One region of the Streptomyces sp. NPDC041129 genome, then DNA from elsewhere that is predicted to be linked to it. Evidence: riboswitches for the same ligand, from Rfam matches in the RefSeq annotation. Region 1 holds a riboswitch; each other region holds the start of a gene.
What was found. A riboswitch is a leader RNA that binds a small molecule or an ion and turns the genes downstream of it on or off. The one in region 1 is predicted to bind cobalamin.

Region 1 (9,548 bases):
GCAAGCTCGACTTCTACCGCTCGCCCAACTGGAAGGGCACCGGGATGGGCGGCTACCAGCCGCAGGGCCTGTTCCCGGCGGTGGTCCTGGAGGGTGACCCCAACGGCCGGCTCGACACCGAGGACGGCACCAACGACCGCTGGCACATCCCCGCGCAGATCCTCCTCGGGGTCACCGCCCAGGAATCCAACATGTGGCAGGCGGGCCGCTACGCCGTGCCCGGCGTGACCGCCAACAGCCTCATCGGCAACTTCTACGGCATCAAGTACTCCGCCGACGGCACCCAGAACGACCCCTGGAAGATCGACTGGTCCAAGGCCGACTGCGGCTACGGCATCACCCAGGCCACGGACGGCATGCGTCTGCCCGGTCACGACCAGCCCACCAAGTCCGTCCTCCAGCAGGAGGCCATCGCTCTCGACTACACCGCGAACATCGCGGCCGGCGCGCAGATCCTCTCCCAGAAGTGGAACGAGACGCGCAAGGCCGGACTGAAGGTCAACGACGGCCACCCGCAGTGGATCGAGAACTGGTTCTTCGCCCTGTGGGCGTACAACTCCGGCTTCTACGCCGACGCGGACTCCGCCGGGCACCAGGGGGTGGGCTGGACCAACAACCCGGCCAACCCGCTGTGGAAGGCCAACCGGCTGCCCTTCCTGGAGAGCGCGGTCGGCGGCGACGACTACAGCCACGCCGCGCACCCGCAGGACTGGCCGTACGAGGAGAAGGTGATCGGCTGGGCCGCCCGTCCCATCTCCGCCATGTTCGCCCCGGGCGACATGCAGGCCGGTTACCGCCCCGCCTGGTGGAACACCATCGGTGACCGCAGTAACGCCAAGCCGCCCGTCGACCTGTTCTGCGACTCCTCCAACAGTTGCGAGCCGTCGAAGATCGGCGACAACGACTCCAACGACCCCGGCCAGGGCGCCTGCACGCTCGACTCCGGCACCAGTGACACCAACCCGCACTGGCTGCACTGCTGGTGGAACAAGTCCGTCCAGTGGAAGAACTGCACCACCGGCGCGCAGTGCGGCAACCAGGTCCACCGCTTCAACACCAGCTACCCCGAGCAGCCCGACGCCAACTCCTACCCGCCGCGCTGCAGCAGCGGTCTGGCCTCCGACACCCTGATCGTCGACGACGTCCCCGACGGTGTCACCCCCGCCGGATCCGCCGGCCGCAGTTGCGGTGCCGTCAAGTCGGACGGGACGTTCACCCTGAGCTACAACGCGTGGAACGGCACCTACCCCGGCAAGATGGACACGCACCAGATCGGCGCCGGTTACGGCAACCACTTCTGGTTCGCCCACACCCGGCAGCCCGAGTCCGGCGACAAGGCCGACCGGATGGAGGTCACCGGCACCTGGAAGCTGGGCAAGGCGGTCCCCGGCGGCCAGGCCAGGGTGTACGCGCACATCCCCGACCACGGGGCGCAGACCGGTGAGGCCGTCTACCGCATCAAGACGCCGTTCGGCGTGAAGACCAGGACGATCTCCCAGTCCGCCAACCAGTCCAACAAGTGGGTCGACCTCGGCGCCTACCGCTTCAACGACAGCATCCCGGAAGTCAGCCTGTCGAACTTCAACAGCGGTGGCACCGGCGACAAGGACATCGCCTACGACGCCGTCGCGTTCGTGCCCGGCAACTACGACGGCATGCCGAACATCGCCTTCTCCGACCCGGACGTCAACTCGGCCCAGCCCGGGGACATCACCACCCCGCAGGACATGACCCCCGACGGGGTGGTCATCGGAGATCCGCTGGACTCCATCCAGCAGCAGTACTCCGACCCCAGGCACACCTACGTCCCGTGGTGCGCGGCCAAGCCCTTCGGCTGGGGGACCAGCCGCAAGATCTGGACCAACCGCACCGAAGGTTGCATCAAGGGCCGCTTCGGGTTCGTAAAGTCGGTCAACGGGGAGGTCACCGGCACCGCGACCTTCGAGTTCCAGGCCGAGATGAAGCTGTACCCCGACGAGACCGGCTGGAACACCGCGTTCAAGTTCCGGATCGTCGACGCGACCGGCGAGGCGATGACCGAGCCCATCTACGTCACCGTCGACGACACGTGCAGCCTGGACTGCAAGAAGAACGGCCCGCGCTCGGATTCCGGCAACCTGTGGTGGGAGTACGGCCTGGGCGACAAGCACGTGTACTCCATGTCGCAGATCTGGAACTGGGGTGAGTCCAGGCCGTCCGACCTGGCCTTCCTCAAGTGGTCGATGAGGGGCGAGATCGGCGGCGTCATGTCCGGCAACGACACGGACGTCACCAGCGGCGCCGAGGCGCAGATCCGCTGCGACTCCACCGTCCCGCAGGCCTACCCGGGCTGCGTGTTCGACCGGTACAAGCCGACCTACGTGATGAACTCGAAGAAGTTCCCCGCAGCGGCCGCCCACGCCTGGCTCGTCCAGAACAAGCTCCCCGGGCACTTCGGCAGCAAGACCCTCGGCACGCCGCTCACCTACCTCGGCAGCAACGTGATGTCGGCGAGCGATCCCACCAAGAAGCAGAGCACCGCCAACCGCGAGGTCATCTGCCCCAGCAGTTGGCCGCGCAACCCGGACGTCACCCTCTCGCCGGAGCTGAACGAGGGGGACCCGCCCAAGGACGACAGACCGTCCTGTGACGAGTTCGCCTTCGCCGCCAGCTACGACAGCGCGGGCATGGCAAACGGATACAACCCGGTCGCCTCCGGCGACGAGTGCCTGCAGACCTACGCCAAGAAGGGCAGCGACGGCATCTGGCACCTGCTGTCCGATCCCCGCTACCCGCTGCCCGAGTGGAACGAGAAGTGCGGACGCGCCACCATCTCCAACAACCAGAACACCCAGTCCATGCGGCCCTTCGGACAGTTCATCGTCCGCAACAGGCTGACGGACAAGGACCAGTACTGGCTCGACCTCGACGGGTTCACACCGTGACCGTGAACCGCTGAACAGCACTGTGGCCCGGAAGCCTTCCGCTCCCGGGCCACAGCCCTGTACAGGGGCCGGCTACCAGGCGATGAGACCCTCGCGCACCGTCGGCAGGTGCGGGGCCCGGCGGCCCATCACCGTGAACGGGCGGACCCCCTCCAGCGCGTCCGCCACCGTGCCCAGGTAGTCGGCCAGCGACGGAAAGGCCGGCTCGGGGAAGCTCTCCTCCTCGTACCTGCACAGGGGTGCCGGGTCCTGCCCGCCGGACACGTCGAGGAACAGCCCGGAGTGCGCGTCCTTCTGCCGGAAGGCCGGAATCCAGCCTTCCTTCCAGTACTCGTAGCGGGAACCCGGCTCCCGCATGGATTCGCTGGCCTGCCTGTTGCCCGTGTACAGCGAGCAGATGAGCCCGACGTCGTTGAACACCAGGCCGGAAGGGAACGGGGCGTCGCCGCCCGGAACGTCGTGGAAGGTGCGGGCGGCCGGGGCCCGGTGCTCGGCCGTGCTGCCGTTGTTCACCATCAGGACCTGCCGCAGGTCGGCCGGCAGGCCCACCCCCATCCGCGACTCGGCCCGCACGATCTCCTCCTCCGTCGCCGGAGGGTTCAGGGCGTCGGCGTGCGCAGGGGCGTTCACGGAGATCCAGCGGGCGATACGGGACCACGCCTCGACTGCGCTGCTCAATGCGGCCTCTTTCCTCACGGGAGCGCTTCGTGCCTCGGAGCTGAGTGAATGATCGCACGAATGCCCCGAGGCGCCTCAGGTCCCGCTCTGGCCCAGCGGCGTTCCCAGTGCCACGTTCCAGCGCCCCGCCCGGCCGCTGAACTCGGTGGCGGTCAGGGGCGGTACGTCCATCCGCCAGAAGGCGGCCTCCGGAGCGCCGAGCACCCGCACGGTCACGGCCCGCACGACCTCCGGCTCGACCACCGCCACCGTCCGGCCGGCGGACCGGGCGGCCTTCTCCAGCCAGCCCCCGACCCGGGCGCACAGAAGGCGCACCGACTCTCCGCCGTGCGGGCTCGCCGCGGGGTCGGCCAGCCACCGGGCCAGCGCCTCCGGCTCCCCTACGCCCACCTCCTCGAGCGTCCGGCCCCGCCAGCGGCCCATGTCGAGCCCGGCCAGGGCGGGTTCGGCACATGCGTCGAGACCCAGCGCGGCCGCCGTCTCCCGGCAGCGCACCGTGGGGGAGACCAGGGCCGTGGCGGCGGGCCGCAGTTCGCCCGCGGCCGACCGGGCACGCGCGGCTCCGGCAGCCTCGAGTGAGCACCCGTCGTCGAAGCGGGCCTCCCGCACGGCCGGGTTCATCGCCGGTGAGATCAACATCACTCGGGTCGTCATGAGGTCGCCTGCATGGTCAACAGCCCTTTCGGCGCAGGGGTTTCACAGCGTACGGCGGCTGTGGGGCGCACCGCCCCGCACCCGTGCGCCCTTGGCCGCACCCGCGCTTCGCGGTACCTTCTCGGCGATATCGACGACGGAATGCGGAAGCCGGTGGGAATCCGGCACGGTCGCGCCACTGTAAGCCCCGTTCACACCACTCCTGGTGCGGGCCGGGCAAGTCAGACCCGCCCGTCGTCCCGTGCACCACCGAGCAGGGACGCGAGTTCCCCAGGAGGTCCTGCCATGGCGCAGTCCGCCGTACAGCCCACCACCAACCCCACCGCCATCCCCGCCAAACTGCCGATCGGCGCCATCGCCCCGTGGGCGGTCTTCTTCGGCGTCCTGATGCTGGTCCTGCTCTACTTCGTCGGCGCCGAACAGGGCGCGACCTCCGTGATGTCCGGCGAGAACGTGCACGAGTGGGTGCACGACGCCCGTCATCTGCTCGGCTTCCCCTGCCACTGACCGGGGCGAGGAAACGTACGAGCTCATGAACTCGGCAACGGTCCGTAACCTGTTGGTGCGTGGCATGCTCGCGGGACTCGCCGCGGGCCTGCTCGCCCTCGTCGTCGCCTACTTCCTCGGTGAGCCGCGTGTCGACTCGGCCATCGCCTACGAAGAGGCGCACTCCCACGAACACGGCATGGAGGCGGTCTCCCGCACGATTCAGTCGACCGCCGGCCTGTCCACCGGCGTGCTCGTCTACGGCATCGCGTTCGGCGGCATCGCCGCCCTCGCCTACTGCTTCGCGCTGGGCCGCGTCGGCCGCTTCGGGCCGCGTGCGAGCGCGCTGCTCCTGGCGGTGGCCGGCCTCGTCGCCGTCTACGTCGTGCCGTTCCTGAAGTACCCGGCCAACCCGCCGTCCGTCGGCGACCCCGACACGATCGGCAAGCGCACGGCGCTGTACTTCCTGATGATGGTCCTGAGCGTGCTGCTGGCGGTCGCCACGGTGATCCTCGGCAAGCGGCTCGCCCCCCGTCTGGGCAACTGGAACGCGACGGTGGCCGCGGGCGCGTTCTTCCTCCTGATCGCAGGGCTCGCCTACGCGTTCCTGCCGGCCGTCGACGAGGTCCCCAAGGACTTCTCCCCGAGTCTGCTGTGGCAGTTCCGTCTGGCGGCGCTGGCCGTCCAGGCGACGCTGTGGACGGCGTTCGGGCTGGTCTTCGGGGTCCTCGCGGAACGCGTGCTCACCGCGGAGCGCCGGGCAGGCGAGCGGCAGGCGGCCGGGCTGCGCGCCCCGGCCGCGCACCACTGAGGCAAGCGGCGCTACGGCGCGAGGCACCGGCCCGCCCGCGGGCCGGTGCCTCGCGCGTTCGCGGGCCGGTGCGTCGCGTGTTCGCCGCGGACCCGCGGCCGTCGTCAGAAGCGGTCCGCGGGGCCCGGTTCAGAAGGCGTACCGGATGCGCAGCCAGGGAGCGTGCGCCGCGACCAGCCCGCGCAGGTCGTCCACGGCCCTGGCTTTGACCAGGTGGTCGTAGCGCACGTTCAGCGCCCCGTTCTCGGAGCGTTTGCCCTGCTGGATGCCGGGCCGCCAGAGCACGTCCTCGGCACGCGGATGCCAGCCGAGGTTGACCTCGTGCAGTTCCCGGTTGTGGGTCAGCATGATCACCTCGGCGGCCGCCTGCCGTTTGACCCGGTCCGGGAGCACGTCGTCGAGCTGCCGGAGCAGCTCGGTCCACGCCTCCTGCCACCCGGGGCGCAGCACCACGGGGGAGAGGTTGAAGTGCACCTCGTACCCCGCGTCCAGGAAGTCGGCCGCGGCGGCGACGCGCTCGGCCACCGGTGACGTCCGGATGTCCAGCAGCCGGGAGTCCTCGCCGGGCATGACCGAGAACCGGACGCGGGTGCGGCCCCGCGGATCCAGCGCCAGCAGATCCGGGTTCACGAACTTGGTGGCGAAGGACGCCTTGGCGGTGGGCCACTGCCGGAAGGCGTGCACGAGGTCGGCGGTGTTGTCGCAGATCAGCGCGTCCACCGAGCAGTCGCCGTTCTCGCCGATGTCGTAGACCCACGCCTGGTCGTCGCACTGGTTGGGTTCCCGCTTGGGCCCCTCTCGCGCGATGTGGTGCCCCAGGTGGGCGATGATCCGCTCGATGTTGGTGAAGACGGTGACGGGGTTGGCGTACCCCTTGCGGCGCGGCACGTAGCAGTACACGCAGGCCATCGCGCAGCCGTTGGACGGACCGGGAGCGATCCAGTCGGCGGACCGGCCGTTGGGCCGCGTGGTGAGCGTCTTGCGTTCGCCCAGCACCAGCGTCTCGCCCTTCACCCGCACCCAGCGCCCGACGTTCCCCTCGTTGCCGTGCAGCTCGGGAATGCGCCAGTGGGAGTCCACCTCGACGACTCGCGCGGCCGGATGGCGGGCGAGGATCTGGCGGCCGCGGGGCGAGGCGGCGGCAGCGGGCTCGCAGTAGATCGTCCGCACGGGCAGCAGCCGCCGGGCGGCGTCGGAGTCGCGGAACGGCGGACCGGTGGGCGGCGTCCGTTCCGGCTCGTCGCCGGGAGGCGCGACGCCGGGCAGGGCGTCGAGCCCGAACAGCGCGCCGTCGTCCGGCTCGGTGGAGAAATCCCTCATGTGCGGTTCGCTGGGTTTCCTCGCCGACGTCGCATACGCGCCACTGTACGCAGTCGCGACAGGAGGGAACGAAGGCCGTCAGCGGTTGAGCCGGACGATGGAGGCGTTCAGGGCGGCCGCGAAGGCGCACCAGGCGGCGTAGGGCATCAGGGCCCCGGCCGCGGTCCGGTCGGTGCGGGCGACCTGCCTGATGAGCTGCGCGTTGCCGAGGCTCAGCAGCACATTGCCGGCGAGCGCCGCCTTCGGAGCGCGGTGGGCGAAGAACAGTCGGCTCCACGCCGCGTTCAGCGCCAGGTTCGCGGCAAGGTCGCGCATGATCGCGGCCCGCCGGCGCGGATCCGGGGCGCGCCCGGGCGCGTGCCCCGCCGCGTAGGCGATCGACGCGTACAGCGGGGTCCACACCACGCCGAACGCCCAGGCCGGTGGCTGCCAGGACGGTTTGCGCAGCGAGGCGTACCAAATGCTGTCCGGATCGGTCGCGGTGGCGCCCACGGCGGCGGTGACGGCCACCGCCGCCGTGGCCGCGCCGTACCGCGGCCAGGGGCCGGGCCGTCGGGTGCTTCCGCGTTCGCTAATCATGTCCTCACGTCTTCCCGGGCGCCGTCCGAAGCCACCGGTCAGTCGCGGCGGCGCAGCAGTTCCGTCAGGATGTCGTTCCAGGGCAGGTGGGAGCTCTCCGTGCCCGCGGGTACGGCCTCGAACGTCTCGGTCAGCCAGCCCTCGAACGGGTCGGCCGGTATGTACAGCACGGCTGCCCCGCCCGGGCCGCGCAGCAGGATCCGCACCGTGGTGGATCCGTGGCAGCGGCAGGGCGGCCAGACGCGAACGGAGCCCTCGCCGGACGGAACACGCAGGCCGGCGTCGAGCAGGTCGCGTGAGAACAGCCAGGGCGCGATGGTCTCGGGGCCGTCGCGGAAGTCCATGCGCACGGCGAACGGATCGGCCGGGTCGTAGCTGAAGCGGACCTCGACCTGGAGGGCTTCCGCTTCGCTGAGGACCAGGCCGATGTCCAGGTCGGTGTGGAGACGCCTGGTCCGGTGGGGGTCGGCGGAGTTCATGACGCCTCCCGGATGAGCTGGATCGTGGGGTCCGCCCTGCGCGGAGCCCCGCACTCCACACTTCCGGGCGGGGGCCGGAGGCGGATGCGGGCGGGCGGCGGGCACCGCGGGGCGCAGGGGGGTTCCCGGAACCACCGGGGTGCAACCGTTCCGCACCGGCCGCCGGAAGAGACACCGACGTGGGTGGGAGGGCGGTCCGAGCCCGCTCCGCCTCCGGGGGGCCTGGCACGCATCGGAAAGGATGTGTCTCGAGGCTTCGCGACGAATGGCCGGTGGACCACAGGCTGGCGAAGGTCTACCGGTACGGCGCCGGCCTCTGCGGCGGCGTCCTGCTGCTGTTCGGCTGTCTCGGCTTCGCCGACGAACTCAGCCCCTTCGGCACGGCGCCGGGAGCGGGCCCGCGCCGCCCTGGCCCCGGCGGGGGACGCCCCGTCCCGGTTCCCGGCCACCCGCTTCTCAAGGCTGAACCCGTGTGCCGGCACGACGGCGTTCCCGGCACGAAAGTCTCCCGGCAGTCCTTCCGGCACGACAGCCTCCCCGTACGACAGGGGCGGCACCGCCACTCGCGGTGCCGCCCCGCACGACGGGAGGCCTGCCCCGACGGCTCACCCCCGCCCCGCCCCCGTCCCTCTCACCCACCGCCCCCCGCCCGAGCCGTCGCCCAGCGCAGGGCGGCGAGTCGGCCCTGGCCGGGCACGGTCCACAACGCGTGCCCGCGCAGGCCCCAGCGCCGCAGCAGCGTGTTGGCGGCGAGGAAGCCGCTGGTGGCGGCCCGTTCCATCAGGGCCACCGGCAGGCCGGTGCGTACCGTGTCGCCCGCGACGACCAGGCCCGGCGTGGGAGTGGTGACCGTGGGCCGGTCCGGGTAGCCGCCCACCGGGAACAGCGGGCAGTCGGCCCGCCACTCGTGCCGGGCGTCCACCACCCGCGCCCGGGCCGTCTCCGGGTAGAGACGGTGCAGTTCGCCGAGCAACTCCTTCTGCGTGGTCTCCCGGCCGGCGCCCTCGGGCACGGCGTAGGCGTGCAGTTCGACGACCGAGCCGCCGGTGCGGGCCGCCCACCGGGCCGCCTCGCCCTCCCAGCCGCTGAGCACACTGACGTTGTCCAGGGCCCCGAAGCCGCTGGTGCCGAGAAAGCCGGGCCGGTCCGCGCGCACGGGCCGGTCCAGCCACAGGCGGGACACCAGGAAGGGCGGGGCGGTGCGCAGCCGCGCCACGCGCTCGCGCCACCCGGCGTCCCCGAGATCGCGGCAGCGGCCCACCAGGGAGCGCAGGCCCGCCGGATCCAGGGCGAGCACCACGGCGTCGTACGGCTCCTCGCCGCTCGTGGCGGTCACGGCGAACCCGCCCGACGGCAGGACGGAGACGCCCTCCACCGCGGTGCTCGTGCGCACGTGCGCGCGGATCCGCTCCAGACGTGCGGCGATCGGGTCCCACAGAGCCTGCGGGAACGGTTCCCTGGGCACGTCGAACAGCAGGCCCTCGGCCGAGCCGAGGAAGTAGACGTGGAACATCAGCGCCATCTCCGCCGCCGACAGCTTCCGGGGATCGGCGAAGAAGCTGCGGGAGAACACCTCGAAGGCCAGGTGCCGCGCCGCCGGCGGGAACCGGATGCTCT
Region 2 (9,548 bases), on a different contig from region 1:
TCCTCGGCCACGGCCTGAGACTGGTCCGCGACCCGCTCGCCTTCATGTCCGGGCTGCGCGCGCACGGTGACGTGGTGCGCCTGAAGCTCGGCCCCAAGACGGTGTACGCCGTCACCACCCCCGAGCTCACCGGCGCGCTCGCGCTCAGCACCGACTACCGGATCGACGGGCCGCTGTGGGAGTCCCTGGAAGGCCTGCTCGGCAAGGAGGGCGTGGCCACCGCCAACGGCCCCCGGCACCGGCGTCAGCGGCGCACCATCCAGCCCGCGTTCCGGCTCGACGCGATCCCCGCGTACGGGCCGGTCATGGAGGAGGAGGCGCACGCGCTGACCGAGCGCTGGCGGCCCGGCGAGACCGTCGACTGCACCGCGGAGTCCTTCCGGGTCGCGGTGCGCGTCGCCGCCCGCTGCCTGCTGCGCGGTGAGTACATGGACGAGCGCGCCGAGCGGCTGAGCGCGGACCTCGCCACCGTGTTCCGCGGTATGTACCGCAGGATGGTCGTACCACTGGGACCGTTGTACCGGCTGCCGTTCCCGGCCAACCGCGAATTCAACCGGGCACTGGCCGATTTGCATCTCCTGGTCGACGAGATCGTCGCCGAGCGGAGGGCATCTGGTCAAAAGCCGGACGATTTGCTGACGGCCTTGCTGGAGGCGAAGGACGACAATGGCGAGCCCATCGGGGAACAGGAGATCCACGACCAGGTGGTGGCGATAGTCACCCCGGGCAGCGAAACAGTCGCCTCCACGATCATGTGGCTGCTCCAGGTGCTCGCGGAACATCCGGAACACGCGGAGAAGGTGCGCGCCGAGGTCGAATCCGTGACCGGAGGCCAGCCCGTTGGATTCGAGCACGTCCGCCGTCTCACGCACACCAACAATGTCGTCGTCGAGGCCATGCGGCTGCGGCCCGCCGTGTGGATTCTGACGCGGCGCGCGATCACCGACACCACGCTCGGCGGCTTTTCGATTCCGGCGGGCGCGGACATCGTCTACAGCCCGTACGCCATCCAGCGCGACGCCCGCTCCTACGGCGCCCACCTCGACTTCGACCCCGACCGCTGGCTGCCGGAGCGGGTCAGGGAAGTGCCGAAGTACGCCATGAGCCCCTTCAGCGTCGGCAACCGCAAGTGCCCCAGCGACCACTTCTCCATGGCCCAGCTGACCCTGATCACCGCGGCGATCTCGGCGAAGTACCGCTTCGAGCAGGTCAGCGGGTCGAACGACACCACCCGGGTGGGCATCACGCTCCGGCCGCAGAAGCTGCTGCTGAAGCCGGTGCCCTGGTAGGCCACCGCTGCCGGCGCGGTCAGGCGGCCTCCGGGCCCCGGAACGCGCGCCGGTAGGCGTTGGGGGTCGTGCCGAGGGCACGGACGAACTGGTGGCGCAGAGCCGCCGCCGTACCGAAGCCGGTGCGGGAGGCGATGGCGTCCATGGTCTCGTCCGTGCCCTCCAGCAATTCCTGCGCCAGCAGCACCCGCTGGCGCAGCAGCCAGCGGTAGGGGGTCGTCCCCGTCTCCTGCTGGAAGCGGCGGGCGAAGGTGCGCGGGGCCATGTGGGCGCGGGCGGCGAGCTGTTCCACGGTCACCTCCTGGCCGAGGTGCCCCTCCATCCACACCAGCACCTCGCCGACCGTGTCGCACGGGGTCTCGGGCAGCGGCCGCTCGATGTACTGCGCCTGTCCGCCGTCCCGGTGCGGCGGCACCACCATCCGCCGGGCGATCTTCCTGGCGACCTCCGGGCCCTGCTCCTTGCGTACGAGGTGCAGGCAGGCGTCGATGCCGGCCGCGGTGCCGGCGGAGGTGATCACGGGGTCCTCGTCGACGTAGAGGACGTCCGGTTCGATGACCGCCCGGGGATTGCGCAGTGCCAGCTCCCTCGCCTGCCGCCAGTGCACACTGCACCGCCGCCCGTCGAGCAGTCCGGCGGCACCGAGCACGAACACGCCCGAGCACACGCTGAGCACCCGGGTGCCCCGCTCCACGGCCCGCACGAGGGCGTCGAGCAGGGCGGGCGGATACTCCCGGGTCACGTACTCGCTCCCGGCCGGCACCGCGATCAGGTCGGCCTCCTCCAGCCGCTCCAGACCGTACGGGGTCGACACGGTGAGCCCGCCGACATGGGTGCTCAGCGCCGGGCCCTCCGCCGAGACCACGGCGAAGTCGTACACCGGCAGACCCTCGTCACTGCGGTCGATGCCGAACACCTCGCACACCACCCCCAGCTCGAAGGGATGCACGCCGTCCAGCAGCACTGCCGCCACGTTCCTCAGCATGCTGCCAGTGTGCCCCGAAGCTGGCAGTAAATCGAGGGTGGGCGGCAGTCCTGCCACTGTTGGTAAGGAGCATCCGGCGCGACAGTGGTGTCATGACCGGAAACCAGATCGAAGGCCTGATCGGAATGCTCACCACCCTCGGCATCCTGGTCCTCCTGATCCTCCCCTCCGTCCTCGGCATCGCCCGCGACAGGCGGGTCGACCGGCAACTCAGGGAGGCTCAGGAGGCCCGGGGTGCGAAGAGCCGGGAGAAGGAGGCTCAGAAGTCCTCGTCCAGGTCGACCGTGCCCTCCACGGCCACCTGGTACGCCGACGGGCGGCGCTCGAAGAAGTTCGTCAGCTCCTGAACACCCTGCAGCTCCATGAAGGAGAACGGGTTCTCCGAGCCGTACACGGGGGCGAAGCCCAGGCGCGTCAGGCGCTGGTCGGCGACGCACTCCAGGTACTGCCGCATCGACTCGGTGTTCATACCCGGGAGGCCGTCACCGCACAGGTCGCGCGCGAACTGCAGCTCGGCCTCGACGGCCTCCCGCAGCATGTCCGTGACCTGCCCGCGCAGCTCGTCGTCGAACAGGTCGGGCTCCTCCTTGCGGACGGTGTCGACCACGTCGAAGGCGAACGACATGTGCATCGTCTCGTCGCGGAACACCCAGTTGGTGCCGGTGGCCAGACCGTGCAGCAGACCCCGGCTGCGGAACCAGTAGACGTACGCGAAGGCACCGTAGAAGAACAGGCCCTCGATGCACGCGGCGAAGCAGATGAGGTTCAGCAGGAAGCGGCGGCGGTCGGCCCTGGACTCCAGCCGGTCCAGCTTCTCGACCTCGTTGATCCACTTGAAGCAGAACTCGGCCTTCTCCCGGATGGAGGGGATGTTCTCCACCGCCGCGAACGCCGCCGCCCGGTCGGCCGGGTCGGGCAGGTAGGTGTCCAGCAGCGTGAGATAGAACTGGACGTGGACGGCCTCCTCGAAGAGCTGGCGGCTCAGGTAGAGCCGGGCCTCGGGGGAGTTGATGTGCTTGTAGAGGGTCAGCACCAGGTTGTTCGCGACGATCGAGTCGCCCGTCGCGAAGAAGGCGACCAGACGGCCGATCAGATGCTGCTCGGCCGGCATCAGCTTCGCGAGGTCGGCGACGTCCGAGTGGAGGTCGACCTCCTCGACGGTCCAGGTGTTCTTGATGGCGTCCCGGTAGCGCTCGTAGAAGTCCGGGTAGCGCATCGGGCGGAGAGTCAGCTCGAAGCCCGGGTCGAGCAGGTTCTTGGCTTCGGTGGTCATTACTGGCAGGCCTCGCAGGACTCGGGGTTCTCAAGGGAGCAGGCGACCGCGTCGGGGTCGGCGATCTGCTGTACGGGGACAGTGGCTGGGGTCTGCGCCCGCGCGGCGCGGGCGATCCTCGTCGCCGGGCGGGAGCGCAGGTAGTACGTCGTCTTCAGGCCCGACTTCCAGGCGTAGGCGTACATCGAGGAGAGCTTGCCGATGGTCGGCGTCTCCAGGAACAGGTTCAGCGACTGCGCCTGGTCGAGGAACGGGGTCCGCGCCGCCGCCATGTCGATCAGGCCGCGCTGCGGGATCTCCCACGCCGTGCGGTACAGGGCCCGTACGTCGGCCGGGATCCAGGCGAAGTCCTGCACCGAGCCGTTCGAGTCGCGCAGCGCCTCGCGGGTACGGGCGTCCCACACGCCCAGGTCCTTCAGTTCCTTCACCAGGTACGAGTTGACCTGAAGGAACTCACCGGAGAGCGTCTCGCGCTTGAACAGGTTGGAGACCTGCGGCTCGATGCACTCGTACACGCCCGCGATGGACGCGATGGTGGCCGTGGGCGCGATGGCCAGGAGCAGCGAGTTGCGCATGCCGACCTCGGCGATCCGCGTGCGCAGCGCCGCCCAACGCTCCGGCCAGGTGAACTCGACGCCGTAGTGATCGGGGTGCAGGACGCCCTGCGCGGTACGGGTCTTCCGCCAGGCCGGCAGCGGGCCGTTGCGCTCGGCGAGGTCCGCGGAGGCCTCGTACGCGGCGAGCATGATCCGCTCGGCGATCCGCGAGGACAGGGCCCTGGCCTCGGGGGAGTCGAAGGGCAGCCGCAGCTTGAAGAAGACGTCCTGCAGGCCCATCGCGCCCAGACCCACCGGACGCCAGTTGGCGTTCGACCGGCCCGCCTGCTCGGTCGGGTAGAAGTTGATGTCGACCACGCGGTCGAGGAAGGTGACGGCCGTGCGGACGGTCTCGTCGAGCCTCTCCCAGTCGAGGTCGCCGGTCGCCGTGTCCACGAAGGCGCCGAGGTTGACCGACCCCAGGTTGCAGACCGCGGTCTCGCCGTCGTCGGTGACCTCCAGGATCTCGGTGCACAGGTTGGAGGAGTGCACGACATGGCCCGCGGTCGCCGTCTGGTTGGCGGTGCGGTTGGCCGCGTCCTTGAAGGTCATCCAGCCGTTGCCGGTCTGCGCGAGGGTGCGCATCATGCGGCCGTACAGGTCCCGGGCGGGCATCGTCTTCTTCGCGAGCCCGGCGGCCTCCGCCCTGCGGTACGCGGCGTCGAACTCCTCGCCCCACAGGTCCACCAGCTCCGGCACGTCCGCCGGGGAGAACAGCGACCACCGCCCGTCGGCGTCGACCCGGCGCATGAACTCGTCCGGGATCCAGTGCGCGAGGTTCAGGTTGTGCGTCCGGCGGGCGTCCTCACCGGTGTTGTCGCGCAGCTCCAGGAACTCCTCGATGTCGGAGTGCCAGGTCTCCAGGTACACCGCGGCGGCGCCCTTGCGCCGGCCGCCCTGGTTCACCGCGGCCACCGAGGCGTCCAGCGTCTTCAGGAACGGCACGATGCCGTTGGAGTGCCCGTTGGTGCCCCGGATCAGCGAACCGCGGCTGCGGATACGGGAGTACGACAGGCCGATGCCGCCGGCGTGCTTGGAGAGGCGGGCGACCTGGTGGTAGCGGTCGTAGATGGAGTCCAGCTCGTCCAGCGGGGAGTCGAGGAGGTAGCAGGACGACATCTGCGGATGCCGGGTGCCGGAGTTGAAGAGGGTGGGGGAGGAGGGCAGGTAGTCGAGCCGGCTCATCAGCCCGTAGAGCGCGGCGACTTCGTCCACCGAGCGGGCGGTGTCGTCCTCGGCCAGTCCGGCGGCGACGCGCAGCATGAAGTGCTGGGGCGTCTCGATCACCTCGCGGGTGATGGGGTGGCGGAGCAGGTAGCGGCTGTGCAGCGTGCGCAGGCCGAAGTAGCCGAAGCGGTCGTCGGCGGCCGTGTCGACCAGCGCGTCGAGCCGCTCGGCGTGCAGCCGTACGAACTCCGCGGTGCGGTCGGCGATGAGACCCTCGCGGTGGCCCACGGCGACGGACCCGGTGAAGGACGTGACGCCCTGCGAGGCGGCCTCGGCGCGGATGGAGATGGTCAGCAGCCGGGCGCCCAGCCGGGAGTAGGCGGGGTCCTCGGAGATCAGTCCGGCGGCCGCCTCCGTGGCCAGCTCGCGCAACTCCGCCTCGTCTGCCCGGGCGGACCGGCCGCGCAGCGCGGCCGCGGCGACCCGGCCGGGGTCGGCGTCGGGGAGGTCGGCGGTCAGCTCGGTCAGGGTCCGCAGCAGCGCGGCACCGGGACCGTCGGTCTCCACCGGGGCTCCGCTCGCCGGGATGGCTGAAGCCGGGTCGGCTGGCGCGATGGTCACGTGGGGCTCTCCCTCGCTCGGCATGGGGCCTTGCGGAGGGCAGGGGGCAGCGCGAGCGCGCACGGCGTCGCGTCCCCGGCCCATTCCGCGAGGCCCGGACGTCGATGAGCACCCGGACCGGACGGCCGGGCGCGCGCTGACGGCAGGTCCTCGGACTGGAACAGGCGTGCGGAAACACGCAGGTACACCGTTGCGGGACAGTTCCGGATTCGCACCGGATTCCCCTGCGGCGACAGCGAGCATGAGCATACATCTAGTGCCGGGCTGTCGTGTCACCCCCACATGTTGTGCCTGTTGCGTGTTGTGGTGGCTCCGCAGGGTCAGCTCGCACGACAGCGGGCCGCCGTGGGTGGTGCCCTCGGCGGCCCGCTGCGGGGTGGTGCGTGACCGGTCGCGCTAGTGGGTGCTTCCCGCGGTGGCGGGCGGGAGCTCCACCTCGACCCCCGGGTCGCCCGCGTCCGCCGTGTAGTCCTCCGGCCTGGTCTCGTCGAGGCCCTCCGGGGCCTTCACGGCCTTCAGGACGAAGGTGAGCACCACGGTGACCACGACATTGAGCACGAACGCGGTGAGGCCGATGTAGCCGATCTCCCCGATGCCCGGGATCTCCTTCGCGGAGCCGCCGAAGTGCTTCTGGGTCGGCGAGGCCACCCCGTACGCGGCGAGCGTGCCGTACACCATGCCGACCGCCCAGCCGGCGAGCAGCGCCCAGCGGTGGAACCAGCGGGTGAACAGACCGCCGACCAGGGCCGGGAAGGTCTGCAGGATCCAGATGCCGCCCAGCAGCTGGAAGTTGATGGCGACCGTCTTGTCCATCGTCAGGACGAAGACCAGCGCGCCCACCTTCACCAGCAGCGACACGATCTTGGAGACCCGGGTCTCCTCCTTCGGCGTGGCGTCCGGCTTGATGAAGTCCTTGTAGATGTTGCGGGTGAACAGGTTCGCCGCCGCGATGGACATGATGGCCGCGGGCACCAGCGCGCCGATGCCGATCGCCGCGAAGGCCACACCCGCGAACCAGTCCGGGAACATGTTCTCGAAGAGCTGCGGGATCGCCAGCTGGCCGTTGGTGACCTTCACCCCGGCCGCGATCGCCATGAAGCCGAGCAGGGCCAGCAGACCCAGCATCAGCGAGTACAGCGGCAGGAGCGTGGTGTTGCGGCGGATCACCTCACGGCTCTTGGACGACAGGGTCGCGGTGATCGAGTGCGGGTACATGAACAGGGCGAGCGCGGATCCGAGCGCCAGGGTGGCGTACGTCCACTGGCCGGCCTCCGGCGGTGCGAGCGCGCCGCGCGGCTTGCCGGTCGCCGGGTTGACCTGGCTGAAGGCGTCGCCGGCCTTGGCGAAGACGTCGTCGAACCCGCCCAGCTTGATCGGGATGTAGATGATCGCCACCGCGATGACGATGTAGATCAGCGTGTCCTTCACGAACGCGATCAGGGCGGGGGCACGCAGCCCGGACGAGTAGGTGTACGCGGCCAGCACGCCGAAGGCGATCAGCAGCGGCAGGTCCTTCACGAACCAGTTGGTGCTCTCGCCGCCGCCGACGCCCATCACGTCCAGCACCGCCTGGATGCCCACGAGCTGGAGCGCGATGTACGGCATCGTCGCGAGGATGCCGGTGACCGCCACGGCCAGCGACAGGCCCTTGGAGCCGAACCGGCCGCGCACGAAGTCCGAGGTGGTGACGTAGCCGTGGCGGTGCGAGACCGACCAGAGGCGGGGCAGGAACGTGAAGATCAGCGGGTAGACGAGGATCGTGTACGGGACCGCGAAGAAGCCGGCCGCGCCCGCCGCGTAGATCGCCGCCGGTACGGCGACGAAGGTGTACGCCGTGTACAGGTCGCCGCCGAGCAGGAACCATGTGATCCAGGTGCCGAACGACCTTCCGCCCAGGCCCCATTCGTCCAGGGAGTGCTCGTTGTCGGCCTTGCGCCAGCGTGCGGCCAGGAAGCCCATGACCGTGACGGCCAGGAAGAAGAAGATGAAGACGCCGAGCGCGACGCCGTTGACGTCGTCCTTCACTTCGCCGCACCCCCGTTCCGGGCACCGCGGTCGCGCTGGTCACGCTGCCACAGCTTGTACGCCAGCATCGTGAGCGCGGTGGAGATGAGCACCCACAGCATCTGGTACCAGTAGAAGAACGGGATCCCGATGAACGCGGGGTCCGTCTTGGCGTACGAGCCGACCCACAGCATCGCCACGAAGGGCGCGACGAGACACAGGCCGATGATCACCCGGCCCGGTGTCACCACCGGTGGTCTCACTTCTTGCGTTTCGGACATGCCACGGCTCCGTCCCCTCGCTGATCACCTGTGTAATGCGCAGGCAATCTAGGTGACGCCGTCACGGCAGCGGAAGACCTCGTCCGCATATCGGCATATCGATTTCGCGTGCGGAGCGTGAAGGTTTCCGGCGCCGGTCAGTCCTGGGGGCGCTTCAGGCGGGCGACGAACTTGTACCGGTCACCCCGGTAGACGGACCGCACCCATTCGACCGGCTGTCCGTCGCGGTCCAGGGAGTGGCGGGAGAGCATCAGCATGGGCAGACCCACGTCGGTGCCGAGCAGTCCCGCCTCGCGCGGGGTGGCCAGGGAGGTCTCGATGGTCTCCTCGGCCTCGGCGAGATGGACGCCGTAGACCTCGGCGAGCGCGGTGTACAGGGAGGTGTACTTCACCAGCGACCGCCGGAGCGCGGGGAAGCGCTTGGCCGACAGATGGGTGGTCTCGATGGCCATGGGTTCGGCGTTGGCCATGCGCAGCCGCTCGATGCGCAGCACCCGGCCGCCGGCCGTTATGTCGAGCAGCTCGGCGAGCCGGTCGTCGGCGGTGATGTACCCGATGTCCAGCAGCTGCGAGGTGGGCTCCAGGCCCTGGGCGCGCATGTCCTCGGTGTAGGAGGTCAGTTGCAGCGCCTGGGACACCTTCGGCTTGGCGACGAAGGTGCCCTTGCCCTGGATGCGCTCCAGCCGGCCCTCGACGACGAGCTCCTGCAGGGCCTGCCGGACGGTCGTGCGGGAGGTGTCGAACTCGGCCGCCAGCGTGCGCTCCGGCGGGACCGGCGTGCCCGGTGCCTGCGTCTCCGTCATGTCGAGCAGGTGCTTCTTCAAGCGGTAGTACTTGGGCACGCGCGCGGTACGGACGGTCGTGCCGGCCTCGTGCTCCGCACTGCTGACGTCGGTGCTCATGCTCTGCCTTCCCGGCTCCGGATGCCGAAAGCGACCGACCGACCGTCGGCCACGGCTCACATCGTGGCACGGCTTCGTGTGTCGGGCTCCACCCGCACGCTCCGTGATCCCCTCTGTATACCGGCGCGCCCTCTGCTGGTCTAGTCCAGCGGCCCCGGCGTGACCTCCGGGCGCGCCGGGGCGGGCGCGCCGGACGTCTCCTATATGCCCTGCCAGTCCGGCTTGTTGGCGTAGGTGTGGCGGAAGTAGTCGGCCAGCTTGAGCTTGGACGCGGCGGCCTCGTCGACGACCACCGTGGCGTGCGGGTGCAGCTGGAGCGCCGAGGCCGGGCAGACGGCCGCGACCGGCCCCTCGACGGTGGCGGCGACCGCGTCCGCCTTGCCCTCGCCGGTGGCGAGAAGCACCAGGTGGCGGGCTTCCAGGATGGTGC
Region 3 (9,548 bases), on a different contig from region 1:
GAACGCGGACGATTTCGACGACTGGGTCGTCCGCACCGTCCTCAATCCCGAGACCCCTCTATTCCGCGAGGCCCGCTATCTGCTCGCCGAGGAACCCGACCTCCGCGACACCGCCCTGTACCTGTCCGTCCTGGCCGCCGTCGCCGACGGCAACGCCACACGCGGCGGGATGGCCGGCTACCTGGAACGCAAGGCCACCGATATCGCGCATCCCATCAACGTCCTCGAGGACGCGGGTCTGCTCCACCGTGACGCGGACGCCTTCCGCGACAACCGGCCCACGTACCGGATCGCCGAGCCATTGATCGGCTTCTTTCACGCGATCATGCGCCCGGTCTGGGACCAGCTCGAGCGCCCCGGCAGCGCAGCACGCGTCTGGCAGGCCAGTCGCCGCCGCTTCGTCAGCAATGTCCTGGGACCTCATTTCGAACAGGTCTGCCGTGACTGGACCCTGCATCACGCCGACCCCGAGCTTCTGGGCGGGATACCCGCCCGCGTCGGGCACGGCGTGGTGCACGACCCCAAGGCCCGTATCGGCCACGAGGTCGACGTGGCGGTCATCGGCATCGCCGACGGCTCCAAGCCACCGCTCCTCGCCATCGGGGAGGCCAAGTGGAACGACACCCTGGGCATCGCCCACATCGACCGCCTCCGGCACATCCGAGACCTCATCACTCAGGCCGGACGCTATGACACCAGCGGCACCCGGCTCCTCTGCTTCAGCGGAGCGGGCTTCAACGACAAGGCGCACACGGCGGCGAAGGCCGGCCCCGAGGTTCAGCTGATCGACTTGCAGACCATCTACGCGCTCACCTGACACGAGAGCCCGCCACGCCTCATGCGGAACGTCCGCCGCGCGGAGTCCGTGAGGGGCCGGCCGGAATGCACCGGCGCCCGCTCGTCCCCATGAACCACGAACGGGCGCGTGCGGACAAGGAAGATGTGCCGGTGGGCGGTGTCCACCAGCATGTGGTAGTGGGCCAGCGGCAGCGCCGCCGTGCTGTCGGCCTGGGCGGCGGCACCGCCGAGGCCGGCGGTGGCGGTGGTCAGCCCGGCGACGGCCGATATCGCCGTCGTGAGCGAGACCCCCTTGAGGCGCATGGCGCTCCTCGGGAGAAGTGGAAGATCAACCCGGACGATAGCGCCCGGCACCGGCAGCCCCGAGGCCAGTGCCCCGGTGCGAATCCGGCGCCCTCACCCGCGGTCCGGCGGGACCGTCCGCCGTCGGCGGCTCAGCGCCGCAGCCCTCGCAGCTTGTCCGGGTTCACCTGCAGGCGGAGGTTCTCGATGCGGTCGTCCAGCAGGTCGTAGGTCACGGCGCCCACCGGCTCCCCGCCGAGGGTGAGCAGGATGCCCAGTTCCCCGTTGACCGGCACGAGCTTGACGGCCACGCCCTCCATCCGGGGCTTTCGCAGTACGCCCAGGACGAACCGGCCCACGTGGTCCGCCCCGTGCAGCGGACGCCGGGCCGCGGAGACCTTGCCGCCGCCGTCCGACCAGCAGGTGACGTCCGGTGCGAGGAGTTCCAGTACCGCGTTCAGATCACCGCCCGCGCACGCCTCGATGAACCGGGCGGTGACCGTGGCCCGCCGCTCGGGGTCAGTGTCGTAGCGGACGCGGCGGGAGCGGACGTGCTCGCGGGCACGGCGGGCGATCTGGCGGACCGTGGGTTCGGGGCGGTCCAGGAAGCCGGCGATCTCCGCGTGCGCGTAGCCGAAGACCTCGCGCAGGACGAACACCGCCCGTTCCACCGGGGTCAGCGTCTCCAGGACCACCAGCATGGCCGTCGAGACACTGTCGGCGAGTTCCGCCTCCTCCTGGACGCCGGGGGAGGTCAGCAGGGGCTCGGGCAGCCAGGGGCCGACGTACCGCTCGCGGCGCGCCCGGGCCGAGGTGAGGCGGTTCAGGGAGTGGTTGGTGACGGTGCGGACCAGGTAGGCGCGGGGGTCCCGGACCGCCGAGCGGTCCGCGGAGTGCCAGCTCAGCCAGGTGTCCTGTAGGACGTCCTCCGCGTCCGCCACGCTGCCCAGCATCCGGTACGCCGTCGCGAACAGCGTCCGCCGGTGCTCGAGGTAGGGATCGGGGTCGCGGCCGGTGTCCGTCTCCGAGTGCGCCATGGAACCAACGCTGCCAGAGGACCCCGGCACCGCCACCGCCGGGTCCCGGCACCGCCAGGCGGGATGCCCGGCTCAGGCCATCCAGAAGAAGACCGCCGTCATCCGCTTCTGCGCCAGCTCCCTGCCGAAGTAACCCGTCGCGCTGTGCACCAGGCTGGCGTTGTAGAGGAGCAGCCGGTTGTACCGGTGCGGGACGCGGACGTCCTCCTCGAAGGCGTCGGCGGCCACGAAGCGGGTGCCGAGCGCCTCCACGAGGTTGTTGTGCGGGGCCTGGACGACATTGCCGCCGAGCCGGCCGCCGGGCAGGGACTGGCGGTAGAAGCTGGTGCCGCAGTCCTTGGGCACGCCCGGGTTGAGGTACAGCACGGCCGCGTACCGGCACAGCGCGCGCGAGTCGGTGTGCGGGCGGGGTTCGCTCTCGCCCTCGCCGACCACCTGTACGCAGTTGTGGTTGAGGGTGCCGCCGCCGGGCGCCCGCTGGACCCACAGCTTCCCGGCCCCGGTGGCCTTCCTCACCAGCCGCTCGACGCGGTCGAGTTCACGGGGTTCGAGGCCGGGCATGGCGCGCAGTCCGGGCCAGGTCTCGGAGGTGTACGGGTGACCCCTGGTCCAGTCGTCCTTGGCCAGGCACCGCTCCCGTACGGCGCCGGGGTCCGGGAGGACGTCGTCCAGCACCCAGTAGTCACGGCCCCTGGTGGGCTTGCGGTAGGGCAGGACGGGCAGCACGGCGGGCGTCCTCGGGGACGGTTGCGGGGGCATGCGGCGAATCTAGGTCCGCCTCCGGTCTGCCTTCTCCCGGCGGAGGGTCAACCTTCACCCAACCATCTGCCATGTACATCTATCGATTGCCAACGGATCGCAATCGAGGAGGGCTGGGACCTCGTCTTCGGCCCGGTGACAGTTTTTACCCTCGCCACAGAAACGATCGGCCCTCCCGTCCGTACTGCTGTGCGTACGAACTGCCCGCGCGTCGTCGGGGGCGGAATCCACGACCGGGCAGGAGGCACGGTGCGCTTTTCGCGGAACGCGACGGGAACTCTCTTCGTGGGCGGTGCGATGGCCCTGACACTCGGCGCGCTCGCCTACCCGAGCATGCTCGGGCTGAACACCGTCTCCACCTCGCAGACCCGGATCATCGCCCAGACGCAGTGGGGGCCGCTCACCGAGGGCGACCGGGACTTCGTGGTCAGGGTGCGGGCCGCCGGTCTGTGGGAGTACCCGCTCGGTCAGATCGGGTTGCAGAAGGGCGCCTCGAAGGGAGTCCTGGAGGCCAGCAAGCACCTGGTCGACGGGCACGCCGCGCTGGACGCGAGCTGCCGCAAGATCGCCCCCATGCTGAACATCACCCTGCCCAACGTGGCGAGCCCCCAGCAGGAGGGCTTCGTCACGCAGCTCAAGGCGGAGAGCGGCAAGTCGTTCGACACCGACTTCGCCAACATCCTGCGGATGACGCACGGCTCGATCTTCAACTCGATCGCCAAGATCCGCTCCACCACCAAGAACTCGCTGATACGCGCCCTCGCCGACCAGGCCAACGACACCGTGCTGGACCACATGACGGTGATGGAGAAGACCGGCCTGGTCGACTTCGAGCAGACCATCTTCCAGCAGACCACCCCGCCGAAGCTGCCCTCCGACAACCTCACCCCGCCCCCGCCGCCGGCGGGTCAGCCGGAGGTGGTACTCACCCCGCCGCCGAACGCAACGTCCACCCCGCTGAACCTCAACGGCCTCAACGGCGACGGCGGCGGCTCCGGCGGCAACGCCCCGGCCCCCACCCCCAGTCCGACCGTGGGCTAGGGCCTGTTGTGAAAGTCCCGCCGTACGCCCGAAGGGCGGGCCGGGCGGCGTCAGGTGCGTGCATCACGTCGTCCGGCAGGCGGGACTTTCGCGCCAGGCCCTAGCCGAGCCACACCGTGGTGTCCGGCGGGAGGAGTCCGGCCTCCGCCAGCGGGGTGCTGGCGAGCAGCACCTCGCCCGGCGGCAGCGGTACGGGCCGTTCGGTGAGGTTGGTGACGCAGCGCCAGGTCTCGGTGCGGGCGAAGTCGAGGACACCGGCCGGGGCGCCGGGCGTCCAGGTCAGCGTCTCGCCCTCCAGCAGCTTCCGGCGCAGCCGCAGGGCGGTGCGGTAGAGCTCCAGGGTGGAGCCCTCGGCACCGGCCTGCGCCACCACCGCGTAGGAGCCGAAGGACTCCGGCTGCGGCAGCCAGGCGGCCCCCGGCCCGAAGCCGTACGACGGTCCGTCCGGCGTCCACGGGAGCGGCACCCGGCAGCCGTCGCGACCCTTGCGGACATGGCCGGTCTGCTCCCAGATCGGGTCCTGCAGCACCTGGGTGGGCAGGTCGGCGACCTCGGGCAGGCCCAGTTCCTCGCCCTGGTAGACGTACGCGGAGCCGGGCAGCGCCAGCATCAGCAGGGTCGCGGCCCGGGCCCGGCGCAGACCGGCCTCCGGGTCGACGGCGGGGGCCCGGCCGCCGGACAGCAGCCAGGCGTTCTCGTCGGTGCCGGGCGGCAGCAGCAGCCGGGAGGCGTGCCGTACGACGTCGTGGTTGGAGAGCACCCAGGTGGCCGAGGCGCCGACGGTGCGGGCCGTGGCGAGCGAACCGGTGATGACCTCCCGCAACTCGTCCGCGTTCCAGGAGGCCTGCAGATACTCGAAGTTGAAGGCCTGGCCGAGTTCGTCCGGGCGGGCGTACAGGGCGCGGCGGGCGTCCGGGACCCAGGCCTCGGCGACCGCGGTGCGGGGCGGGGTGTATGCGTCGAAGATCTTGCGCCAGTCGCGGTAGATCTCGTGGACCTCGTCGCGGTCCCAGTAGGGGTGGCTGCCGGGCGCGACGCGCAGCAGGGCCTCCTCGCCGGTGGCGCCGATGCCGCCGATGTCCCGCAGCGGTTCGGCGAGGTCCTTGGCGAGGCCGTGCGCCACGTCGACGCGGAAGCCGTCGACGCCCCGGTCGGACCAGAAGCGCAGGGTGGTGCGGAAGTCGGCGCGGACCTCCTCGTTCTCCCAGTTCAGGTCGGGCTGTTCGGGCGCGAAGAGGTGCAGGTACCACTCGCCGTCCGCGGCCCGCCGCCAGGCGCTGCCGCCGAACACCGACTGCCAGTCCGTGGGCGGCAGTTCACCGTGCGCGCCGCGGCCGGTGCGGAAGACGTAGCGGTCCCGGGCGGCGGAGCCGGGGCCGGCCCGCAGCGCCTCCTGGAACCAGGGGTGCTGGTGCGAGGTGTGGTTGGGGACGATGTCGACGACGACCTTCAGACCGAGCCGGTGGGCCTCGGCCACCATCGCGTCGAAGTCGTCCAGGGTGCCGAGGCGGGGGTCGACGTCCCGGGGGTCGGCGACGTCGTAGCCGCCGTCGGCCAGTTCCGAGGGGTAGAAGGGGCTCAGCCACAGGGCGTCGACGCCGAGCGTGGCGAGGTGGTTGAGGCGCTGGGTGACTCCCCTGAGGTCGCCGAGCCCGTCGCCGTCGGCGTCGGCGAAGCTGCGCGGATACACCTGGTAGATGACGGCCTGGCGCCACCAGTCGGGGTTCCGGGACGAGAGGTCTGCCATACGGGCTCCCTTCGGGAAGGACGACAGTACAGAGACTGTCCACATTGCCCGGAAAGGGAACCTTGGGGCGATGGGGAGCGGATCATTCCCCGTGTGATGGAGTTGTGACGACCCCATGAACGACCCTTGTATTCACGCAGGTTGACAGGTTTCAACAGGGCCGATCACCATGGCCTCACACTGTGGCGCATGTGACCAGTGCGCCGGGTGTCTCTCCTGACTTCTTCGCTCACTCGAGCTTCTGCGATGGGATATCCATGTCCATAGCCAGACGTGTCACCGCGCGCCGCCTGCTGGGGACGGGCGCCGCGTCACTCGCCCTCTGCGCCGCCTCGGTCGCCGCCGCCTCCGGCGCCTGGGCCCACGGCACGCACGGCGGTGACGGCTGGAAGTCCGGTGGCCACTACGCGCCCGGCACCGGCGCGGGCACCGAGACCGGCACCGACCGCTGCCGGTTCTCGCTGGACGGCGTGAACTTCTTCGACTCGGTCAAGGTGGACGACCAGAACCTCAGGCCGACCGAGGACGGCAAGGTCCACGTCAAGGTCCGCGCCGCCGAGGACGCCGCCGGCTGCACCGCCTCGCTCGCCTCCTACCTCGCCCACGGCGCCAGCTTCGCCACCTCGGGCGAGCAGGTCTTCGTCGACTTCGACACGGTGGCCGTCAAGCCGGGCGAGACCGACTCCCTCGACATCGCGGTACCGGACGCGGGCTGCTTCGCCCAGATCGACCTCTACCGGGGCGCGGTCAGGTTCGACGGCAGGACCGACGCCGGTGACGGCTTCGAGCACGGGGACCTGCCCAAGGGCCCGGACCACCCGGTCATCAAGGACAAGCTGATCGCGGCCTGGAACGGCGGCACGAAGGACTGCACCAGCACCCCGGAGGAGCCGCAGTCCCCGTCGCCGAGCGCCCCCGCGGAGGAGTCGGCCCCGCCCGCGCCGAGCGCCTCGGAGTCGTCCGAGGCACCGTCCCCGGCCTCCTCGGAGTCCGCGCCTGCCCCGTCCGCCTCCGAGTCGCGGGCCGGCTCGGCACCCACGCCGGACGGTGGCGGTGACGACGGCGGCGACCTCGCGGAGACCGGTGGCGGCGGCAACTCGGGGCTGATCGCGGGCGGGGCCGCCGTGCTGGTCGCCGGCGGCGCCGCGTTCGTGCTCCTCGCGCGCCGCAAGCGGGGCGCGCAGGGCTGACCGGCCGCCCCTCACCTCCCGCACATCACGACCCCCGCCGCTCGCGGCAGCCGCGAGGCCTGCCAGACGGCGGGGGCCGTGCCGCGTGTGATCTTGAGTACCTGCACCGGTGCGCGGCTATGCGGACGAGCGTTCACCTGCCTACGGTGGGCGGGCCGTGGTGCTCGGGAAGTCGGTGACGCCCCCTCAGGGGTCCATGCCGACGCGGCCCTCGCCACTGTGATCGGGGAGTTCCCGTCCCGTCCGGCGTCCGCCGGGCCACTGGCCGTTCACCCGGCTGGGAAGGCAGGGACGGCGAACGCACCACCCCGTAAGCCAGGAGACCGGCCACGGCAGCTCACGAGATGATCCACGAGGTGCTGGAGCGTGAATCCGATGGCCGATGCCGCCGCTTTCCGATGGCGACGCGAGGACACGATCAGGACGGCGGGGCTGCTGGCGGTGATCGCCGCCCTGCACGTCGTCGCCTTCGGGGTGCTGTTCCTGCTCGTCGCCCCGGGGCACTACAAGGTCGGCCAGGACGTCTTCGGCGTCGGCCTCGGCGTCACCGCCTACACCCTGGGCATGCGGCACGCCTTCGACGCCGACCACATCGCCGCGATCGACAACACCACCCGCAAGCTGATGGCCGACGGCAGACGGCCGGTGTCGGTGGGCTTCTGGTTCGCGCTGGGGCACTCCAGCGTGGTGGTGCTGCTGGCCCTGCTGATCGCGGGCGGGACCCGGCTCGCCGGCCGGGTCATGGACGAGCACTCACGCACCCACCAGGTGCTCGGCTTCATGGGCACGACGATCTCCGGCACCTTCCTCTACCTCATCGCCGCGCTCAACCTGGTCGCGCTGGCGGGCATCCTGAGGGTGTTCCGGGCGATGAGGTCCGGCACGTACGACGAGCGGGAGCTGGAACAGCACCTGGACTCGCGGGGGTTCATGAACCGCGTACTGGGGCGGCTGACCAGGTCGGTCTCCCGGCCGGGACAGATGTTCCCGCTGGGCTTCCTGTTCGGGCTCGGCTTCGACACGGCCACCGAGGTCACGCTGATGGTGATGGCCGGGTCGGGCGCGGCGGCCGGACTGCCCTGGTACGCGGTGCTGTGCCTGCCGCTGCTCTTCGCCGCCGGGATGAGCCTGTTCGACACCCTCGACGGCACGTTCATGAACTTCGCCTACCAGTGGGCGTTCTCCAACCCGGTGCGCAAGGTGTTCTACAACCTCACCATCACCGGACTGTCCATCGCCGTCGCCTTCTTCATCGGCACCATCGAGCTGGTCGGCGTCCTGCACGAGAAGTTCGCCCTGGGCGACGCCGTGACCGGCTGGATCGCCGGACTGGACCTGGACAGCGTCGGCTACGTCATCGTCGGGCTGTTCGTGGTGGTGTGGGCGGCCGCGCTGGCCTACTGGCGGCTGGCGCGGGTGGAGGAGCGCTGGACGGCACGGGTCACGGCCACGTCCGACTGACACCCTGGGCCCCGCGTCCCCGGTGACTCACCCCGCCGGAACCCGGGGCCCCTCGACGGTCTCCAGGTACAGCTTCACGAACCGGTCCACGTCCACCTGCAACGCCACGTCCACCAGGGCCTGTTCGCGGACTCCCTCGTGGATCTCGGACTCGCCGGGGCGGGGGCGGCGGTCGACGAGGGTCTGGCCGCGGGCCGGACCGGGAGCCAGCGAGACCTCGACCGGCAGGCGCCGGGTGGCGATGCCCGCCGGATCGGCGACGGCGCACACCGCGCCCGCGTCACCGAGTCCGCCCGCCTCCTCGGCCTCCGGCGCGCCGCCCTGAGCGGTGGGCCGGTGGGCGAGGAGTTCCCCGGCCAGCCGGGTGCCCGGATCGGCGCTGCCGCGCAGCCGGTGCACATCGGTGCCTGGCACGACGACCTGCATGAAGACGTCCAGCCCGTACATCGTGATCGGCACCCCCGCGGTGAGCAGTACGGCCGCCGCCTCGGGGTCGTGCCAGACGTTGAACTCGGCGACCGGCGTGGCGTTTCCGGTGGCGACCGCGCCGCCCATGAACACGATCCGCTCGATGTTGCGGGTCACTTCGGGGTGGGTGCGCAACAGCAGGGCGATGTTGGTGAGCGGGGCCGTGGGCACGAGGGTGACCGGGCGGGGGGAGGCCAGGATCTCCCGGCGCAGCAGGGTCACGGCGTCCACGTCGGCCGGGGTGCGGGTGGGCGCGGGCAGGCCCAGGTCGCCCATGCCGTCCGAGCCGTGCACATGCCGGGCCGAGCGGGCGGGCTCGATCAGCGGACGTTCGGCGCCCCGCGCCACCGGGATGTCGGGGGCACCGGCCCGCTCCAGCACGGTCAGGGTGTTGCGGACCACCCCGTCCACGTCCGTGTTCCCGGCCACGCAGGTGACGGCCCGCAGATCCAGCCCCGGGTGGCGTACGGCGAACAGCAGGGCCAGGGCGTCGTCGACGCCGGTGTCACAGTCGATGATCACAGGAATACCGGACTGCCCGGCCACGACGGTCTCCTTCCACCACCCGACCCGAGGACTCGCCACGAAGGCCACCTCAGCCTACGGCCGCCCGCTCTCCCCGGCCGCACGACGACCGCCCCGCACCCCGGAGGCGGAGACCCCGGACAAGCGCCGAGAGCCGCGGGAGCTGCGACCGGGCACCGGATCGGGCCCGGCCCCTCGCGCGGAAGGCCGGGAAGGGGCACCTCAAGGGCGACGTGAGAG

Region 2: it holds a riboswitch for cobalamin, as region 1 does, so the genes downstream of both, ACZ6B1_RS11710 (ribonucleoside-diphosphate reductase subunit alpha) here and ACZ6B1_RS13565 (CbtB domain-containing protein) in region 1, are expected to answer to the same signal.
Region 3: it holds a riboswitch for cobalamin, as region 1 does, so the genes downstream of both, nicT (Nickel transporter NicT) here and ACZ6B1_RS13565 (CbtB domain-containing protein) in region 1, are expected to answer to the same signal.

The regions. Positions count from the first base shown of each region.
Region 1 covers NZ_JBVIYV010000003.1:164,269-173,816, forward strand. Annotated here, with positions in the region: gene ACZ6B1_RS13550 (SMP-30/gluconolactonase/LRE family protein) at 1-2,924, shown strand, start outside; gene ACZ6B1_RS13555 (SMI1/KNR4 family protein) at 2,997-3,602, opposite strand; gene ACZ6B1_RS13560 (histidine phosphatase family protein) at 3,678-4,256, opposite strand; cobalamin riboswitch at 4,351-4,505, shown strand; gene ACZ6B1_RS13565 (CbtB domain-containing protein) at 4,542-4,763, shown strand; gene ACZ6B1_RS13570 (CbtA family protein) at 4,789-5,553, shown strand; gene ACZ6B1_RS13575 (spore photoproduct lyase family protein) at 5,683-6,873, opposite strand; gene ACZ6B1_RS13580 (TspO/MBR family protein) at 6,952-7,452, opposite strand; gene ACZ6B1_RS13585 (SsgA family sporulation/cell division regulator) at 7,491-7,931, opposite strand; partial or broken gene ACZ6B1_RS13590 (DUF4383 domain-containing protein) at 8,204-8,317, shown strand; gene ACZ6B1_RS13595 (FAD-dependent oxidoreductase) at 8,563-9,548, opposite strand, start outside.
Region 2 covers NZ_JBVIYV010000002.1:767,534-777,081, forward strand. Annotated here, with positions in the region: gene ACZ6B1_RS11690 (bifunctional albaflavenone monooxygenase/terpene synthase) at 1-1,289, shown strand, start outside; gene ACZ6B1_RS11695 (helix-turn-helix domain-containing protein) at 1,309-2,274, opposite strand; gene ACZ6B1_RS11700 (hypothetical protein) at 2,367-2,621, shown strand; gene ACZ6B1_RS11705 (ribonucleotide-diphosphate reductase subunit beta) at 2,534-3,547, opposite strand; gene ACZ6B1_RS11710 (ribonucleoside-diphosphate reductase subunit alpha) at 3,547-5,931, opposite strand; cobalamin riboswitch at 6,056-6,180, opposite strand; gene mctP (monocarboxylate uptake permease MctP) at 6,328-7,956, opposite strand; gene ACZ6B1_RS11720 (DUF3311 domain-containing protein) at 7,953-8,216, opposite strand; gene ACZ6B1_RS11725 (GntR family transcriptional regulator) at 8,354-9,118, opposite strand; gene nagB (glucosamine-6-phosphate deaminase) at 9,319-9,548, opposite strand, start outside.
Region 3 covers NZ_JBVIYV010000005.1:206,698-216,245, reverse strand. Annotated here, with positions in the region: partial or broken gene ACZ6B1_RS18890 (AAA family ATPase) at 1-817, shown strand, start outside; gene ACZ6B1_RS18885 (hypothetical protein) at 802-1,101, opposite strand; gene ACZ6B1_RS18880 (RNA polymerase sigma-70 factor) at 1,233-2,117, opposite strand; gene ACZ6B1_RS18875 (DUF6445 family protein) at 2,190-2,876, opposite strand; gene ACZ6B1_RS18870 (DUF4142 domain-containing protein) at 3,162-3,917, shown strand; gene ACZ6B1_RS18865 (glycoside hydrolase family 13 protein) at 4,018-5,664, opposite strand; gene ACZ6B1_RS18860 (LAETG motif-containing sortase-dependent surface protein) at 5,922-6,854, shown strand; cobalamin riboswitch at 6,996-7,200, shown strand; gene nicT (Nickel transporter NicT) at 7,230-8,315, shown strand; gene ACZ6B1_RS18850 (nucleoside hydrolase) at 8,343-9,329, opposite strand.